2 regions of the Niabella agricola genome follow, and region 2 is predicted to be linked to the other one. Evidence: riboswitches for the same ligand, from Rfam matches in the RefSeq annotation. Region 2 holds a riboswitch; the other holds the start of a gene.
The links. A riboswitch is a leader RNA that binds a small molecule or an ion and turns the genes downstream of it on or off. The one in region 2 is predicted to bind thiamine pyrophosphate.

Region 1: another riboswitch for thiamine pyrophosphate. It lies ahead of LL912_RS05895 (DUF6766 family protein); the one in region 2 lies ahead of LL912_RS08460 (TonB-dependent receptor).

Annotation. Positions count from the first base shown of each region.
Region 1 is NZ_JAJHIZ010000003.1:133,124-142,036, forward strand. Features, by position in the region: gene LL912_RS05890 (FN3 associated domain-containing protein) at 1-1,955, shown strand, start outside; gene LL912_RS05895 (DUF6766 family protein) at 2,244-2,900, opposite strand; TPP riboswitch at 2,938-3,041, opposite strand; gene LL912_RS05900 (hypothetical protein) at 3,290-3,718, opposite strand; gene LL912_RS05905 (DUF72 domain-containing protein) at 3,853-4,581, opposite strand; gene LL912_RS05910 (DUF4142 domain-containing protein) at 4,631-5,206, opposite strand; gene LL912_RS05915 (DNA topoisomerase IB) at 5,598-6,683, shown strand; gene LL912_RS05920 (hypothetical protein) at 6,680-6,949, opposite strand; gene LL912_RS05925 (SRPBCC family protein) at 7,312-7,788, opposite strand; gene LL912_RS05930 (PA2169 family four-helix-bundle protein) at 8,031-8,492, shown strand; gene LL912_RS05935 (dodecin family protein) at 8,540-8,749, opposite strand.
Region 2 is NZ_JAJHIZ010000003.1:713,731-722,643, reverse strand. Features, by position in the region: gene LL912_RS08470 (TolC family protein) at 1-129, shown strand, start outside; gene LL912_RS08465 (efflux RND transporter periplasmic adaptor subunit) at 155-1,528, shown strand; gene LL912_RS08460 (TonB-dependent receptor) at 1,643-3,892, opposite strand; TPP riboswitch at 3,969-4,078, opposite strand; gene LL912_RS08455 (RNA recognition motif domain-containing protein) at 4,489-4,770, shown strand; tRNA gene LL912_RS08450 (tRNA-Met) at 4,975-5,046, shown strand; gene era (GTPase Era) at 5,671-6,543, shown strand; gene infC (translation initiation factor IF-3) at 6,707-7,336, shown strand; gene gcvP (aminomethyl-transferring glycine dehydrogenase) at 7,736-8,913, opposite strand, start outside.

The DNA of each region.
Region 1 (8,913 bases), 580 kb from region 2:
CACCCCGGCACGCGGCGCTTCAGCAACTTGCTGACGGTCTGCTGCTGGCTGCTTCCTTTACTACGGTTGTGGCCGCCCTGATGGGAATCCTTTTGTCGAAGGAAACAGGATATGATCCTGCAGCCATCGGCGTGCATAAGTGGATGGGTGTTCTTTCTGCTTTTATCAGCTTCTTATGGTATAGCTTCCGCAACCAGATACGGGCACACAGCAGCAGGGTCATTGCAGCAGGGCTTTTGTCAACCACTGTATTGCTGATTGCCGGACATCAAGGTGCTACCATCACGCACGGCGATAATTTTCTTTTATCCCCGGTTATTTCGGCCGATAAAGGCCCCGAAGTACCCCTGGAAGCCGCCGTTATTTATACCCACCTCGTGCAACCGATCCTCAAAAACAAATGTATGAGTTGCCACAACAGCAATAAGGCTAAGGGTGAACTGGTAATGGAAACCACCCGGCTACTCCTCAAAGGAGGAAAGAACGGAAAACTGTGGGACACCGCCGCCGCCGACCTTGGGTTAATGATGCAGCGTATCCATCTTCCGCCCGAAAGCAAAGAACACATGCCCCCCAGGGGTAAGCCCCAGCTTACAGAAGAAGAAGCCCGCATCCTCTATTTATGGATAAAGGGCGGCGCCCATCTCACAAAAAAGGTAACCGATCTTCCCGGAAACGATACGCTCCGGATGATTGCCGCCAGGCTCTTTAAAAGTGGCGAACCCGAAGATTATGATTTTAAAGCAGCAGCTGAACAACTGGTAGCGGAGCTCAATACAACCTACCGGGTCATTACCCCGCTGTCGCAGGGCTCTCCTGCTCTTGCTGTTAATTTTTACGGCAGTTCCCGGTTTCATTCAGCACAGCTCAAAGAACTTGAAAAAATAAAAGACAATATTGTATCCTTACAGCTGGCCAAAATGCCGGTAACAGATGCGGATCTTAAAACGATCGGAACATTCGCTCATTTACGCACACTCAATCTGGCATTTACCGCTGTTAAGGGTGATGGGCTGCGGCACCTCAGCAGTTTGCAATATCTGAAGCAGCTCTCCCTCTCCGGTACCGGCGTACGGCCCGCGCAACTATCGGCACTGGCGCCGCTGAAAGACCTGCGATCCGTCCAGGTCTGGAACACCGCATTTACAGCGCAGGATTTAGCAGCACTAAAAAACCGGTTCCCCAAAACCGATTTTGATCTCGGGTATAAGGGCGACACCGTGATTGCAAAGCTGAGTACTCCTGTGTTAAAAACGGAACAGCGGATCTTCAAAAATACACTTACAATCGAAATTAAGAACCCGGTAAAGGGTGCTGAAACCCGCTACACGCTGGATGGCAGCGAGCCAGACAGCCTCCGCTCTCCCGTATATACCGCCCCTGTTACGCTTCATAAAGCAGCCACCCTTAAAGCGCGGTCCTATCTTGCCGGGTGGATCACCAGCGATCCTGCTAATGAAACGTTTTATAAAAGCAGCATACAACCCGATAGTATCCGGCTGATAACCCCACCTTCAAAAGAATACCTGGCCAGGGCACGGAACGGGAAGGCACTGATTGACGGACAGCTGGGAAAAGAAAACCCGGGTACCAGGGAATGGGTGGGCTATAGAGAAGCGCCTTTTGAAGCGCTCCTGTTTTTTAAAGCGCCGGTTACGATCAGCACTGTTACCTTCAGTTCATTGGTTGCCATCGACAGTTATGTGATGCCTGCACATGAACTGCAGGTTTGGGGCGGCCCTGCGGTTGAGTCGTTAAAATTACTAGGCCATTCGGAACCCCGGCAACCGGCAGCCCCGGCTCCGGCTTATACTACGGGTTATGAGTGCCGCTTTACACCTCAGCCGGTTCATGTAATTAAATTAATTGCCAAGCCCGTCAACCGCCTCCCTTCCTGGCACCGTGGTAAGGGTGATAAAGGCTGGATATTTTTAGATGAGCTGTTGCTGAATTAGCGGGCATTGGATAACAGAAAACCAGGCAGACTTCACCAAGCACTGTTTTTTTCGACGCGTTTTCAGGCTGGCAAAAAATTTGGACGCACTCCTGAAAAAAGATGATGGTAATTATACTTTTTACAGCGTTGCTGGGCAATAGCAATAATACTGCTATTGTCCTTCCTGCTCCTCAAACCCAGAAAGTAATGGTTTCCTCCGGCGATAGTACCTGTATCCGGGCGGGAGTATGGGTGCTACACAAACCGTTTACCGCTGCCTATAACACCGGCAGGTCTTCGCAGCAGGTTAGGGTATTTCTTCATTGGCCATATCCACGGGTTTTGATTGGGGCGACCCCATTTGGCGGAACCAAATGGATAACAATACAATACTGGCCACAGCAAGAAATTCGCTTTGCCAGTTTTGAAAAGATTCGAACCAGAAACGCTGCTCACGAATATATTCAAACGCGGTTGCCGTGGGGGCTCCTTTTTCCACTGCTTCCTGGTTATAATCTTTAAGGCTGCCGTAAAAATGCGCTAAAAAACTGGCAATAAATAAAACAGCGAAGGCCAGTGAAAGCGATCGCTTATACCACCACAACCAGCGGCCGCCTTTTTTCACCGGCCATGGTGCTTGTGGATGCGGACCCGGCTCCCGGTCTACATCTTCTGCCTTATCAAGACTTTTGGATTCAGCAGATCCTTTCTGGCGCAAAAAAACAGTAAGTATCACATATAACATCATCTGCAGAAATTCACTTTCCCAGTTCTCAAAAGTAGCCTGGATGAAATGCCCGCTATGGAGGTATTCCCAAAATCCCGGTGCCGGCAAACCCAGTTCTGCCTGGTCTTCGCTAAACACCTTCCATCCGGTCAGCATCTGGCCAAACCAGAACAAACACATCAAAGCCAGCAAAACTATACTCAAACTGTTGCGATAAAGAAACCCTTTTCTTTTCATATCTGTTGGTTATAAAAAAGCCCCCCGCCTGTAGCGGGGGACAAATTTTCTTTCTTCCTTCGCCGGTATGATCCGTTTCAGGTTCAACGGGTTTATTCTCAGCGCCTATCTTTCGATAAAAACACACCCCGGAAGAAAACTTACTTATAGAAATCAAAATATAGTGCCAAACCCGTTTTTTCCCGGCAGCCCGGCAACTGCTACCGGGCAATGCTTTCATACCTAATTCATTAACGCCCCATACGCGGGTTTAGAAATTCGGCACCACCAGCTGCAGCGTGTAGCAACACATGCCACTTCCGGATTTTTTTTCCCATTTTGTGTAACGTAATCCGCAGTACCCAAGGTTGTACAGAAGCTGCTGGAAAATACACAAAGCTCCATTATATTCACCGCCGGCGACGAAGCAGCCGCCGGACCATCCACCATAACGTATAAACCGCCAGCACTGCCAGGAGCACCTGTTTCCCGCTCCGCGTTTGCTCCCTGGGTTGCTGTTTATGTATACGCCGGATCCCTTTTACAAAACCACTGATTCCCTTATCGGAATACATACCATATGCATCCAGCAATGTACCCCTTACCCCATCTCTTGTCCTGATGAGATAAAGGATCGAACTGTCAGCAGGATCGCTTTCCCCTTCAAACCGGTAAAAATTGCGGATGCTGACGGCCTCCGGAGGATAGATCTGTTTTGAGCCTTTATAAGAGAGCCCGTTTTCCTGCACAAAAAAATCCACTACATATCCCGACTGCGCGGCCTTACGGAGACACTCAGAAATGGTATTCATTTTCTCCGATGATGTTTCTTTTTCCATAATAGTTTTTTTACTATCCTTTTTTTGCAAAAATGCTGCCTGCATCGTTCTTTCCCTGCAACCGGTTCAATAACACCTGTAACAAAAACTAATGGTCACCGGACAATATAAATCATCAGCGTTTCCGTCCTGCATCATTCGAGCATGCCGGATAAGGTTCTTGCATTGGCTACTGCATATCCCTCCTGGTCATTGTCAAAATACACATATACATCCTTTCCATCAGCCTGCCATTCTTTACACCGCTTCATCCAGGTTTTTAATACAGGAGTACGATACCGGCCCTGGTATTTCCCGGCAGGACCATGCAGCCGGACATAAACAAAATCGGCGGTCACCATCAATGGTGACAGGTGCTTATCAAGATGATAAATGCAGAAGGCACAATGATATTTTTTCAGCAACGCGTAAATCTGTTCATCATACCAGGTAGCGTTCCGGAATTCAAAAGTGTACCGGTATTTCCGCGGAAGCTTTTGCAGCAACAGCTCCAGCCGTTCGGGATTTACTTTCCACAGCGGAGGCAATTGAAACAATACCGGCCCCAGTTTTTCCTTTAGCTGCCGCACATGTTTAAAAAAAGGCTGCAGGTCGCCTTTGGTAACATGCAGCTTTTTCATATGGGTAAAAAAACGGCTGGCTTTTACCGAAAAAACAAAATCCCCGGCAACCGCCGACCTCCACGCTTTAAAGGTTTCTGGAGAAGGAAGGTGGTAAAAACTATTGTTGATCTCAACTGTTTTGAAATGGCTTTGGTAATACGCCAACTGGTCTGGTTCACGCACTGTATCCGGATAAAATACCTGCTTCCAGTGTTTGTAATGCCAGCCCGAGGTGCCGATATAGATCTTTCCTTTTTTCATGGTGTCTCCTTATAAACTATGAGCCTGGAAGAGCAGGATTCCGGCACCGTTAATAGGTCCGGCGCTGCTGCATCACCATACTATCTATCCGTTTTACATAATCCAGGTGTGCTTCCAGAGCCGGCAGCCGGAGAATGGCCCAGTGAAGAAGATCAGAATCTTTACCGGCGCTGATATACCGTTTAAATTGCTCAATATCGGTTTCCTGCATTTTTTTTACCTGTTGCAGGTACCGGTCGTCAAACGCCGCACCCTTTAATGACCGCAGCCCGCGCAGCACCGCTCCGTCTGGAGGTGCTGCCGGGATACTGATATTTTTCTTTGCCGCAATCTGCTTGAGTTCGGCGTTTGCGGCTCCATATGCATGTGCCATACTGTCGCCCAGCTGCCGCACCAGCTTTTCAAATGCTTTATCAGCCGCTACCATGCCCAATTCAGCCCCGGTCATGCCCGATCCGGCAGCGACCACCGCAAAACGGGCGTCCCGTTCCAGGGTGGCCGCCACCGTACTGCTGCTCCGCTGTTTAAACCGTGCAGCATTGCTATCGCTGATAGTTCCCTTCTGATCAGCAGGGCGCGGATTGCAGGACAAAATGCCCGTGGAAAGGCCATATAAAAGCATCATAAAAAATAGATATAGTCGCATGGGAAAGAGGATTAGAAGTGAATGGATAATTTCATTAAAAACGGGGAGTACATTAGCACTCCCCCCGATTCCGGATGCTTGAAACCTCGAATTACCGGAAACTGCTTCTTCACCATCCAAAGCGCAAGCAGCGGGCCAAAATCAGTTCGGCCCGCTCTGTTCTTTGTTATGACCGGCAAGCGCCTCCATTCTTTCCGGCGCCAGCTTTCTCTTTGGTAAATTTTTCCACATCACATGTAGTCTTCCGTTCCCACAGCCCTCTTCCCGATCTCCTGTTACACCGCCGGGATATTTTTTATTTGTCCGGCCCGGTTTTGGATTTATAAAGCAAAAAACGATTTAACCGTACCGTAAAAATAAACATGTTCATTTGCGTTTAGCAACCATTCATACCACCCTGCCCATGACTCATCACTTGTCCGGGATCCTTGCGGGGGATCCGGTAAAAACTGCCGCTGCTGCTTCGTTGATCTATATTACAGCAAACGGATCCGGCATCCGCCGGATCAAAAAAGGAAAGGGATTCATTTATTTAAAGGATACACTACCGGTAAAAGACGCGGATACCCTTTCCCGGATCCGGAGCCTCGTAATTCCGCCTGCATGGCGGGATGTATGGATCTGCGAAAATCCGAACGGACATCTCCAGTGCACCGGAATAGATTTAAAAGGCCGCCGGCAATACCGGTATCACCCAATATGGAGCGCATTGCGGAATGAAACAAAATTTCACCGCCTTGTGTTATTTGGAAAAGCACTGCCGCAAATAAGGAAAACGATCCGCAAACACCTCCGGGAAAAAGGCTGGTCCAAGCAAAAAGTACTGGCCGCCGCGGTTAGCATCATGGACAAAACAGGACTCCGGGTTGGTAATCATTTTTACGAAAAACTGTATGGTTCGTTTGGACTTTCTACCCTTCAGAACCGGCACCTGAAGATCCGGGGGAACCAGCTCCTGTTCAGTTTCAGGGGCAAAAAAGGAATTGAGCAAAGGGTAACACTCCGAAGCGCACGACTGGCCCGCATCATCGCCAAATGCAGGGAAATCCCCGGCAAGGAATTATTCCAGTACGTCGATGAGGCCGGTCAGCACCAGGCCATTCACAGTGAAGATATCAATACCTATATCCGGGAAGTATCCGGCGACCTCTTTTCCAGCAAGGATTTCCGTACCTGGGTAGCAACCGTTACCTGTGTTGAGGCATTACTGCAGGCCGGCCCGGCTGAAACAGAAAAGCAAAAAAATGAATGCATCCTGCAGGCCCTGGATAAAGTAGCCGCAACCCTGGGTAACACAAGAGCCGTTTGTAAAAAGCACTATGTTCATCCGCTGGTACTTACGGCTTATGAAACAGGAAGATTATTCCGGTATGCATTGCGAACTGCTACAGCGACACCGGGCAATTCCCGTGCAGAATCCCTGTTGCTTAAACTGCTCAAAAAGGAAGCTGCCTAAGCGCTCCGGGAAACTCCTGCCGGATCTGCGAGCACTGGCAATGAACTCTGCCCGGTTGTTTCCGGATGCGGCAACCGGTCGGTAACCACACAATATTCCACACCATTGATCACTTCAATATGCCAGATCCATTCCCGGATATCAAATAATGCTGGTTCGGAGGCGCTCAATTGGTTAATGGCATCGCCGGTAAAACTTACCGGGAATTTATGACGAAAATCCGGGCTGAAGATTCCATCTTCTTTAGGTTTTGCAGGTGGTCTCATGTTTTATCAATTATTTAGATGTTTTATCGGGCGGTGCCTGTTTTTCATATAACAGCAACTACTTCTGGCTTTAAATACCAGGGAGCGTAACCTATCAGAAAGGAACAAAAGGTTTGCCAAATCCGCTAAAAGTCAACAGGCAAGAGGCGATGCCGATGATTTTCCGGGAAGCAGTATTGAGCAGCAACCGATAAGCATTTTATTTTTCAGAATAATTTTTTTATCTCCGGATTCGCGATTCGAACACCAGCCTGTTTTTTTATTGAGCAATGCCGCTATATTCCTCAATCTGAGATCACCTGTAGGGAACGATTTCCACACTGGTCCGTGCTCATTTGCGGGAATAGCATCAGATCGCCCGGTCAAACCGGCGCTGTATAATTGCCTGCGAATTGTGCAAATGTTTCCAGGATATATTTCCATCCCTTATCCGAATCCATATTCCGCGCATAATCAGCGGCTCCTTCTCCATGGTTTTCAAAGCCCGTGTGCCAAAGCGTTACCCGGGTAGCGCCCTGTTCTATCACCTCAAACTGTACCTGTACCAGGCTGGCCTTGTCGGGATCAGGTTCGGGTGTCCTTAATGGACTGATCTGCCAGAGGAAAACGAGCTTTTCTCCGGTTACCACCTGCAGCACCCGTCCCCAATCGCAGCGAAAGCCGAGCGGCCCGGTTTCCGTACACCAGCCGTCAACCCTGGCATCAATCCGGATCTCAACCAATGCATCCCCGGACCAGGTATATGCCCGGGGCCACCAGTTATGAAGCCGGTTTACAAAAAGGTCAAAAACAAGAGGGCTTCGTTTGAATACTTCGATGCTTTTTTGTACGCCTTTCATCTTTGTGTACCTGTCATCTTTTTTGCGACGCGCTCAGCGGTGCGGCAATACGCACCGCTGAGACCTCCAAGTATGACCTGTTACAAAATCACAAAGACTATACCAGCAGCCTTTCTGGCACTGCATTACCGACACTGTTTGGCGCAATAGTTGAGCTCAGATAAAATGCTTTATTCTGGAGAACAGCTACACGGGAACGGCCATTAATACACCATTTTGTAAACCGATAAAAAACAGATGTTATGAATTATCAGGACCACAGCATGTTGTTAAACGATTTGATCCGTATCAACAATGACCGCATTGCAGGATACGAAAAAATAACCAGCGAATTGAGGGAAGGGTACGATAGCGATCTCAAAATCCTTTTTAGCAAAATGATCCTCAACAGTAATGATCTGAATGCCGATCTTTCAAAAATGGTTAGCTTCCTGGGAGGCGAGCCGGCAACCGGCACCACGGGTTCAGGCAAGCTGTACCGGCTTTGGCTGGACATAAAATCTGCCTTCACCATTACAACCGACCGGAAGACGGCGCTGAAAAATGGTGAGCAGATTGAAGATGCGGTGCAAAGCGCCTACGATGATGCATTAAATGAGCCCGGGCTACCGGCGGAGATCGAAACCTTGCTTTTATCGCAAAAAGCGTCCTTGCTTGAAGCACATAACCAGATCAAGGTATTGAGAGACCTGCAGCCGGGCTAAGGAGCATCAGTTTTAGGCATTTTGCCAGGCCAATACGATACCAACGGTCAGGATGTTTCCTCAACCCGGAAAGAGATCTTACAGATGACACCATACGACTCAATCCCCCCTTCATTCAGGTGCACTTTAAAATCCTTTACATATAGGGAATCCATGTTCCGGATCGTTTTTGAAACCTCATTTACGGCATTTTGAATGGCACCTTCAAAACTCTCCGGAGAGGAGCCAATCACTTCGGTGACTTTTACAACAGGCATAAAAATAGTTTTATTTATTCAATGTGCTACCCTGCGTCATATGCCGGGTAATTGTAGCGGGTACTTCAGCACGCGGGGACTGTAAATGTTAAAACATATCTTTGACATAGCAGCAACCGCTATCCATTTATCGGCGATGCTGCATTGCCTGAACCGATTGTTCA
Region 2 (8,913 bases):
GATCTGATCACCAACCAAAATAATTTATTCAAGGCAAAAATAAATATGCTTTCAGCCCAATACGACTATGTATTCAAGCTGAAGCTGCTGGAGTTTTACAAAGGGCGCGGTATTAAATTGCATCATTAACGGAGATCCCGTTTAAATTTTGATCATGAAAAAGAAATGGAAGCGAATTTTATGGATAATAGCCGGTGTAATTGTATTGCTGGTGTTGTATGCATTGTTTTCCGGTAAGGATAAAAACCTGGTAAAAGTTTCTGCGGAGAAGGCGGCGATCCGCTCCATCACGGAAACCGTAACAGCCAGCGGACAGATTTACCCGGAATACGAAGTGAAAATAAGTCCCGACGTGAGTGGTGAAATTACGGAGCTCAACGTGCAGGAAGGCGACAGCGTGCGGAAGGGGCAGGTGCTGGCAAGGGTATATGCCGACAACTACGCGCTGGACCGCGACGAGGCTTCGGCGCGCGTGGGCCAATCACAGGCGAATGTGGCCAATAGCCAGGCGGCGCTCGGCGTTCAGAAAGCTACGCTGGAACGGGCGCAGCAGGCCTATAACCGTAACAAGCAGCTGTACGATGACCGGGTGATCTCAAAAGCTGAATTTGAACAATACGAAACTGACCTGGCATCCGCTAAAGCCAGTTATAACGCCAGCTTACAGAATATCCGCAGTTTACAGGCGGGGGTACGCTCCTCGCAAACAGGGCTGGTGGCAGCCAATAAAGTATTGGGCCGGGCTACCATTTTTTCTCCTATCAGCGGTATTATTTCTTCGCTGAAGGTTGAAAAAGGCGAACGGGTAGTGGGTACCGCTCAAATGGCCGGTACGGAAATGATGACAGTGGCCGATATGAATACCATGGAAGTGCGTGTAAATGTGGGGGAAAATGATATTGTAAAAGTAAGCATTGGCGACAATGCCGATATTGAGGTAGACGCATACAGCGGACGGAAATTCACCGGCATCGTTACCAAGATTGCCAGCAGTGTGAAAAGTGCGTTAACGACCGGCGCCGCAACCAGCAACGACGTAACAAACTACGAAGTACGTATCCGGATCGATAAACATTCTTACCAGGACCTGATCGATCCCGAGAAGCCAAGAAAATTTCCTTTCCGGCCGGGAATGAATGCGAGTGCCGATATCAAAACCAAGCGGAAAGAGAACATTGTTACGGTTCCGATTTCAGCAGTAAATGCCCGGGTAAAGGGAAGCGACAAAAGTCTGAGCGATACCCGCAAAGAGCAGCAGGAACAGAAAGGCAATGGGAATAACAGCCCGGAAGAAGAACGCAGTGCCGGCGAAATGGAAGAAGTGGTATACCTGGTGATGAAGGACGGTGTGGTAAAAAAACGGATTGTTAAAACCGGGATACAGGATATTAATTATATCGAGATCGCCAGCGGGCTGAAGGCAGGAGATGAGGTGGTTACCGGTCCCTACAGTGCCGTTAGTCAAACCTTAAAAGATGACACCAGGGTAAAAGTGGTACCGAAAGAAGAACTGTTTAAGGCAAAATAGCTCCCAGCTCTCAGCAATCAGCGATCAGCGCTCAGCAATCAGTGACAATGAACTGATAACTGAGCGCTGATCGCTAATAACTGAAAATTTAACTCAAATCTCGAATCTCGAATCTCAAAACCCAAAACTTAACCCGATATTCCAGTTGATACCGGCCTGGGGGAAATAATAATTCTCGGTGGTATAGGCTCCTCCTGCAAGGTAGCTATAGGTATAACCGTTGTTCTCATATTTTTTATCCAGCAGGTTGTTTACCATGAGAATGATCCCAATTTGCTTAAATGTTTGGGAGCTGGTCTGGTAACGCAAGCGAAGATCGGTAAGCGCATAGGGGTTGATGCTTTTTTGTTGGTCAGATGCGTTATCCAGGTATTGGCGGCTTACGTATTTTTCCAGCAGGTCGATAAAAAAATGATGATGGCCCGAGATCTGGTACAGAGGTTCCAGTGTCAGGCTTGCTCCGGCAACCGTGTTGGGAGAAAAAGAAATATCGGTGTTCCGGTACGCCTTGGCTACCTGTCCGCCATTATCATAATCATCGCCGTATTGTGTAATGGCTTGGATTTTGTTCTTACTGAATGTAGCGTTGGCATTCAGTTGCAACCACTGCAGCGGTTGTAGCCCGGCTGTAAATTCAAGACCGGCCCGGTAACTGTCGGGAACATTGGTACGGGCATAGGCGCCCACATCATTGATCTTGCCGGTAAGGATCAGCTGGTCCTTATAACGCATATAATAGCCGTTCACACCGGCCTGGAAAACGGGGGTACTGTACTGGTAGCCGGCTTCCAGATCCTGCAGTTGTTCGGGTCGCGGTTTTTCTGTTTCCGATGCTTCAAAATCGTCCCGGTTCGGTTCTTTATTGGCAATGGCATAGGATGCATAAAGTTTGCTGGATGCCCCATTGCCATGATGAATAAAATAACTTGCTCCAACTTTAGGATTAAAAAACCGGTACCTGTTTTCGATAGGAGGAAGGGAAGGGGATTTCCGGAACCCGTTGATGGTATAAGCTACATTGCGGTACTGCAGGTCTGCAAAAGCGTACAGGTCGGGAAGCAGCTGTTGCTGTAATTTCGCGTATACATTGTAGTCATTTTTAAAAGCCGTCAGGCGGTACCACCGGTAATCCAGCGGAACGCCGTATGCCGCCCACTTTACAAAACCATAATGTCGGCCGTCGTACCGGGTATATGCGCCTCCAAAAACAAATTGCGTACGGGAGGTGTGGTAGGTAGTAGAAAAAACCGTCCCGTAATAATAATTGTCCAGCCATAGCTGCCGGGTAAGGTTCACCTTGCGCAGCGTGTCGCCGGGTGCTTTTACGTAATCCGGAATTCCATAGTCTGCAAACGCTTCATCTTTTTTGTACTCGTTATAATAGCCCTTGCCTCTTGTTAAGAAGGTTCCGATATTCAGGTCCCAGTTGGAGTGAAGCTTTTGATTGAGAAACAGCTGGTAGTAATCCTGCCAGTAGTTGTCTGTCTGGTCCTTATAATAAACGCCGTCACTGATTGCGCCCAGTGTATTGGTATTCCGGCCCTGTTTTTCCAGTTCCTTTTGGTAATTAACCGGCTGGTCCTTGTCGGTAAACACAATGCCCAGTCCGTTCCAGGCCTGTCCGGTCCGTTCTTTACCGGTAAGGTAATTGAATTTGATATTAGTGGCTTCATTTTTTGAGGTCCAGGACCCGATCACATGGGCTGCCAGCAGATCTGAGAAAGCACGGTCGATATAGCCATTGGAGCTGAGTTTGGACAGCCGTACATCAAACTGGAAACCGCCCTTTAATAAACCGGTGCCGGCCTGCAGCGTGTGTTTCCAGGTATCAAAGGAACCATAGGAATTGCTCAGGGATACTCCCGGTGTTTTACTTTGTTCGAGGTTGGCAATATTGATAGAACCGCCAAAGGCGCCGGAGCCGTTGGTAGAAGAACCCACGCCGCGCTGAATCTGCACGGTAGTAGTGGAGGATGCCAGATCCGGCAGGTCTACAAAAATAGCCGCCTGCGATTCGGCATCATTAACCGGTATGCCGTTCATCGTTACATTAATGCGCGTCATATCCGTTCCGCGGATTCTTAACGAAGAGTAACCCACACCGGCACCGTCGTCTGAGTTTACGACCACTGATGGCGTCTGGTTCAACAGGTAAGGCATGTTCTGTCCCAGGTTTTGTTTTTCGAGATCTCTGGAGGTAACATTGGAGGTGGCAAAAGGCGCTTTGTTACTGAGCCGCAGCGACCGCACCTCAACCGGCGACATTAAATAAAAACTGTCAGCTTTTGCTGTGGTAGAATCGGTTTGAGCAAAAGCGATCTGTGCTGCCCCTAGCAGGCAGCCGGAAATGAAAAGCCTCTTCATTTGTTTTTTTCATTTTTTTGACTCCACAGTTATTTGCGGAGCGGGTTAAAAAAAATAATGAGAGGGAAATGCTGAAAAGAAAGGAACCATCCTTCCCTGCGCAGGCATTACCCTGATCAGGTTTACGGGTATCATCTCAGCCGTCAGCCCCGCTTGCGCGAGGATCCAGCACCCCGGGAACCAGAAGCAGTATAAAATAATCATCATACTGCGTCTTAAAAATCTCATTCAAACTGGCGGTATTGCCAGCGATGCTCTTATGAACGGCGCAAAGCTATTGAAATTTAACGACAAAACAATCTGTTGCCTAAAAATCGAGCGGCTGGTGTATTCCTGCTGTATTTTGCGGGTTATAACGCAGCGCCGTTGAGAGTATTTGAAAAAAGACGCGCCATTTAGCAAAAATTTGACATACTACTCCACAAAACCCATTGTTTGTAGCGGTAACCACGTACCTTTGCGCGGTTCGTTTGAAGGGAATACATTTTGTAATGTTTGCTACCTGATCTGCTAAGCAATCGCTGTATCTGGTTTACAGGCCTCTCCTTACACTGTTTTTTTTCAAAGATTTTTTATTTTAAATTTTTTTCATTTTTATGAACATTTATGTTTCAAATTTAAGCTTCATCGTTCGGGATGAAGATCTCAGAGAGTTTTTTGTTGAGTATGGTGAAGTAAGCTCCGCACGGGTGATTACCGACAAAGCTACCGGCCGCAGCCGTGGTTTTGGATTTGTGGAGATGCCGGATGATGAAGCCGCCCGTAAGGCGATCAAAGAACTGGACGGCGGTACTGTAGACGGACGCGCAATTAAAGTTACAGAAGCCCGGCCGAGAGAAGAAAAGAGCAATAACCGCTCTTATGCCAGCAAATGGTAAGCCCCGCTTTTTAAAATAAAGCAGTAGATCCGAATATGCTTCGGCATATTGCGGGTACAATTAAAGGAATGTCAGCGCCGCCATTGGCCGGATCTGACATTCCTTTTTTATAAGTGACTTCCGGAATTGAATATTAAAACAATAAAAATGTAAAGTATTTATGCAATTGTTTTGTACGTTCAGATTTTTGTCCTATATTTGCAGTGCGAGGTAGAGCAGCGGTAGCTCGTCGGGCTCATAACCCGAAGGTCCCAGGTTCGATCCCTGGCTTCGCAACTAAAGGATAAAACCCGCTATAGTAGCGGGTTTTATTTATATTAACCCTTCTAACTTGTATATCCATTTTAAAGGTGACCGCATGGGATAACGCGTGAATTCCAATGGATCTTATAAATCGTTGGATACGTTTATGATTACTTTTTGTTTAATACCGGCTGTCAGAGAAATTGTTCCTTTGTCAGAACACTGGTCTGCAGTTGATGCGAGCTATTCTGAGTGGGGTGTTGGCCGGCATTTAAAAGGACACCGGGCCTCTCCGGGATCGGGTTTAAGAATGAGGCGGTCGCTTAGCAGGGCGTATCGGTATCAGCTATATTTTTAAGGTATCAGATGCAATGTTTGAAAAAGAACGGTCACAGGGCCGCGGGGTGCGATAGGCTGGCTCCGGTATGTTGTTGCGGATCGTAGAGGAGGAACCATCGGAATGGATGATGGTTGTAACAGCAAAAAACAAAAAAACAATCGCCTTTTCATGAATGCCGGAGCCGGACTGGCAGATTTAAGGTTAGAATGGCACGCGTTTATAATGGATGATTAACGGTCCATTGGCAGCCGAGATGTATTTATGCGGCAAAAGTTAATTCTGTGTTTCAGTGGTTTCTTTGAGTTATTTTTGCAGTTATGAAATCCGGTTTTGTAAATATATTTGGCAAGCCCAATGCAGGAAAAAGTACCTTGCTGAACGCATTGATGGGGGAAAAGTTAGCCATTGTTTCATCCAAAGTGCAAACCACCCGGCATCGGATCAAGGCGATCCTGACCGAACCGGATTATCAGATCATTTTCTCGGATACGCCCGGCATCATCGAGCCGAAGTACAAATTGCATGAAAAAATGATGCAGTCGGTAAAAAGTGCCCTCGAAGATGCCGATGTGGCGCTGCTGATCGTGGATGTGAACGATAACTGGGAGGAAAGCGATCAGATCTTTTCCGGGCTGAAGCTTAGGGTGCCTTGTGTGCTGGTGATCAATAAAATAGATAAAGCGCCCGCAGAGAAAATAGCGGCCTGCATGGAGTATTTCAGGGAGAAACCCTATTGCAGGAGGGTAGTGGCCATCTCCGCGTTGAAAGGGGCGGGTATCGACCAATTCATCCAGCCGGTGGTGGAATTGCTCCCGGAAGGCGAGCCGTTTTATGATTCCGACGATATCAGTGACCTGCCCACCAAGTTTTTTGTCAGCGAGCTGATCCGGGAAAAGATCTACGAAGTGGCGCAGGATGAGATCCCTTATCATACCGCTGTTTTAATCAGGGAATTTAAGGAGAAACAGACCCTGGTAAAGATTGTGGCCGATATTATCGTGCACCGGGAGACTCAAAAGGCAATCCTGATCGGGGAAAAGGGCAGCATGGTAAAAAAGATCGGGATGGCTGCCCGAAAAGATATCGAAGCATTTTTGAACCAAAAAGTATTCCTGGAGTTATTTATTAAGGTGAAACCTAAATGGCGCGACAACGAATTGTACCTGAAAGAATACGGGTATGGCTCCTGATCCGGCCAAAGGTTAAAAAATCCCCAAAAAATAAAATTGCAGGACTGACAATATTTTATCATATTTGTTATTAAATATTTTTCGCCTTGCCCGGAAGGCTCATTCGAAAAACAAAATTTGCGTTGCTCGCGGGCGGAGCAGCGGGGAGAATTTAAAAAGTTAAATGGCAGTACCACAAAAACCAGCCTACAGACCACCTGGCACAGGATTCCGGCCAGGGGGCAATAACAACAACAGGCCTAAAGGCTTCTTTAAAGGACGGTTTCAACCACAGAAGGAGGCAGAACACCGCATCAATCAATTCATCCGCGTTCCACAAGTACGACTCGTTGGCGACAATGTTGAACAGGGTATTTACAACACCCAGGAGGCCCTGAAAATGGCCCAGGATATGGAACTGGATCTGGTGGAGATTTCACCCAAGGTAGATCCTCCTGTTTGCCGCATCATTGATTACAATAAGTTTTTATACGATAAAAAGAAAAAGGATAAAGAACTAAAGGCTAAAAGCAAGGCTACTGAAATCAAAGAGATCCGTTTTACACCCAATACGGATGAACATGATTTTGATTTCAAGGCAAAGCATGCGGAAGGTTTTTTGAAAGATGGCAATAAGGTTAAGGCCTATGTGCAGTTTAAGGGAAGGGCCATCCAGTTTCAGGATCGCGGCCAATTGCTGTTGCTGAAATTTGCAGAGCGGCTGGCTGATTTCGGAACGCTGGAAAACCTGCCTAAGCTGGAAGGGCGCCGTATGCTGGCAATGATCGCCCCAAAACCGGCAAAAAAGAAATAGGAATTTTTTAATTGTTTTTATCGTAGAAGCCCCGTTCCTGAAATGGGGCTTTTGCGATTTTTTTTTGTTCTGTTTAAGCTGTTTCCTGCGGATTTGCACAAATGAACGTTCACTGATTTTCGCAGATAACCGGTCTTTGCGGCAATGCCGAATGCCGCCGCGTCATCGCTTTTTGCGCCGATGCGTGAAATGGCAACCGCGAAGACAGGAAGGCACAAAGAAAGACCAAGAATGACTTGATCTTGTGCCTCTTAATGTCTCAGCGCCTTTGTGGCGGACACCGGTCCTGCTGCGTCGCTGCTTCTATGCACTGTTGGGTGAAATAGAAACCACAGACCCGCAAAAAGGGCTGTCCCAAATATTTTTGAAACAGCCCTTTTTTATTGGATGTTGATCGTCTTAAGCTTCCATATAGGCCTCCACCGGCTCGCAGGTACAGATCAGGTTCCGGTCGCCCAGCGTATTATTCACCCGGGCAACAGAAGGCCAGAACTTATTGTGTGCCACATACGGCAGCGGAAATGCCGCTTCCTCCCTGGAATAGCTATGCACCCAGTTACTGCTGATAACGGCTTGCTGGGTATGCGGTGCATTCTTTAAAGGGTTGTCTTTTACGTCCCATTCACCTGCTTCTATTTTCCGGATCTCTTTCCGGATCTGCTGCAGGGCATCACAAAACCGGTCGAGTTCGGCTTTGTCCTCACTTTCGGTGGGCTCAATCATGATGGTGCCTGGAACGGGGAAGCTCATGGTTGGTGCATGAAACCCATAGTCCATCAGTCTCTTGGCCACATCCTCTGCTTCGATCTGTGCGGTTTTCTTAAATGGACGGAGATCTACAATGAATTCATGAGCACAGAGATTGTTGGCATTGGTATACAAGATATCAAAGTCTTCCGCCAGCCGGGCACGCATATAATTGGCATTCAGAATTGCGTATTCGGTCGCGGCTTTTAGTCCTCCGGCGCCTAACATACGGATATAGGCATAAGAGATCAGCAGGATAGAGGCCGATCCATAAGGTGCTGCCGATACAGCACCGGCATGAGCACCAGCCGGTGCTGTATCCGGGGTTTGACCGTTGCCGTTCAACGCAATGGTTTTTGCTTTATGTATGGAAACATGGCCTGGCAGATGTTGCGCCAGATGCGCTTTTACACAAATAGGTCCCATGCCGGGACCGCCGCCACCATGCGGGATGGCAAAGGTCTTATGGAGGTTGAGGTGGCATACATCCGCACCAATCAGGCCGGGGGCCGTAAGCCCTACCTGGGCGTTCATATTGGCGCCGTCCATATATACCTGGCCGCCATTTTCATGAATGATCCGGGTAATCTCTTTTACGGTTTCTTCATATACACCATAGGTGCTCGGGTAGGTGATCATGATGCCGGATAAAGAATCACGGTATTGTGCTGCTTTTGCCTTCAGATCTTCCACATCAATATACCCATTTTCCAGCGCCTTTACAACCACCACTTTCATCCCTGCCATTACCGCTGAAGCCGGGTTGGTACCATGCGCGGAAATGGGGATCAGCATCACGTTCCGCTGCGGATTCCCCTGGGCTTCGTGAT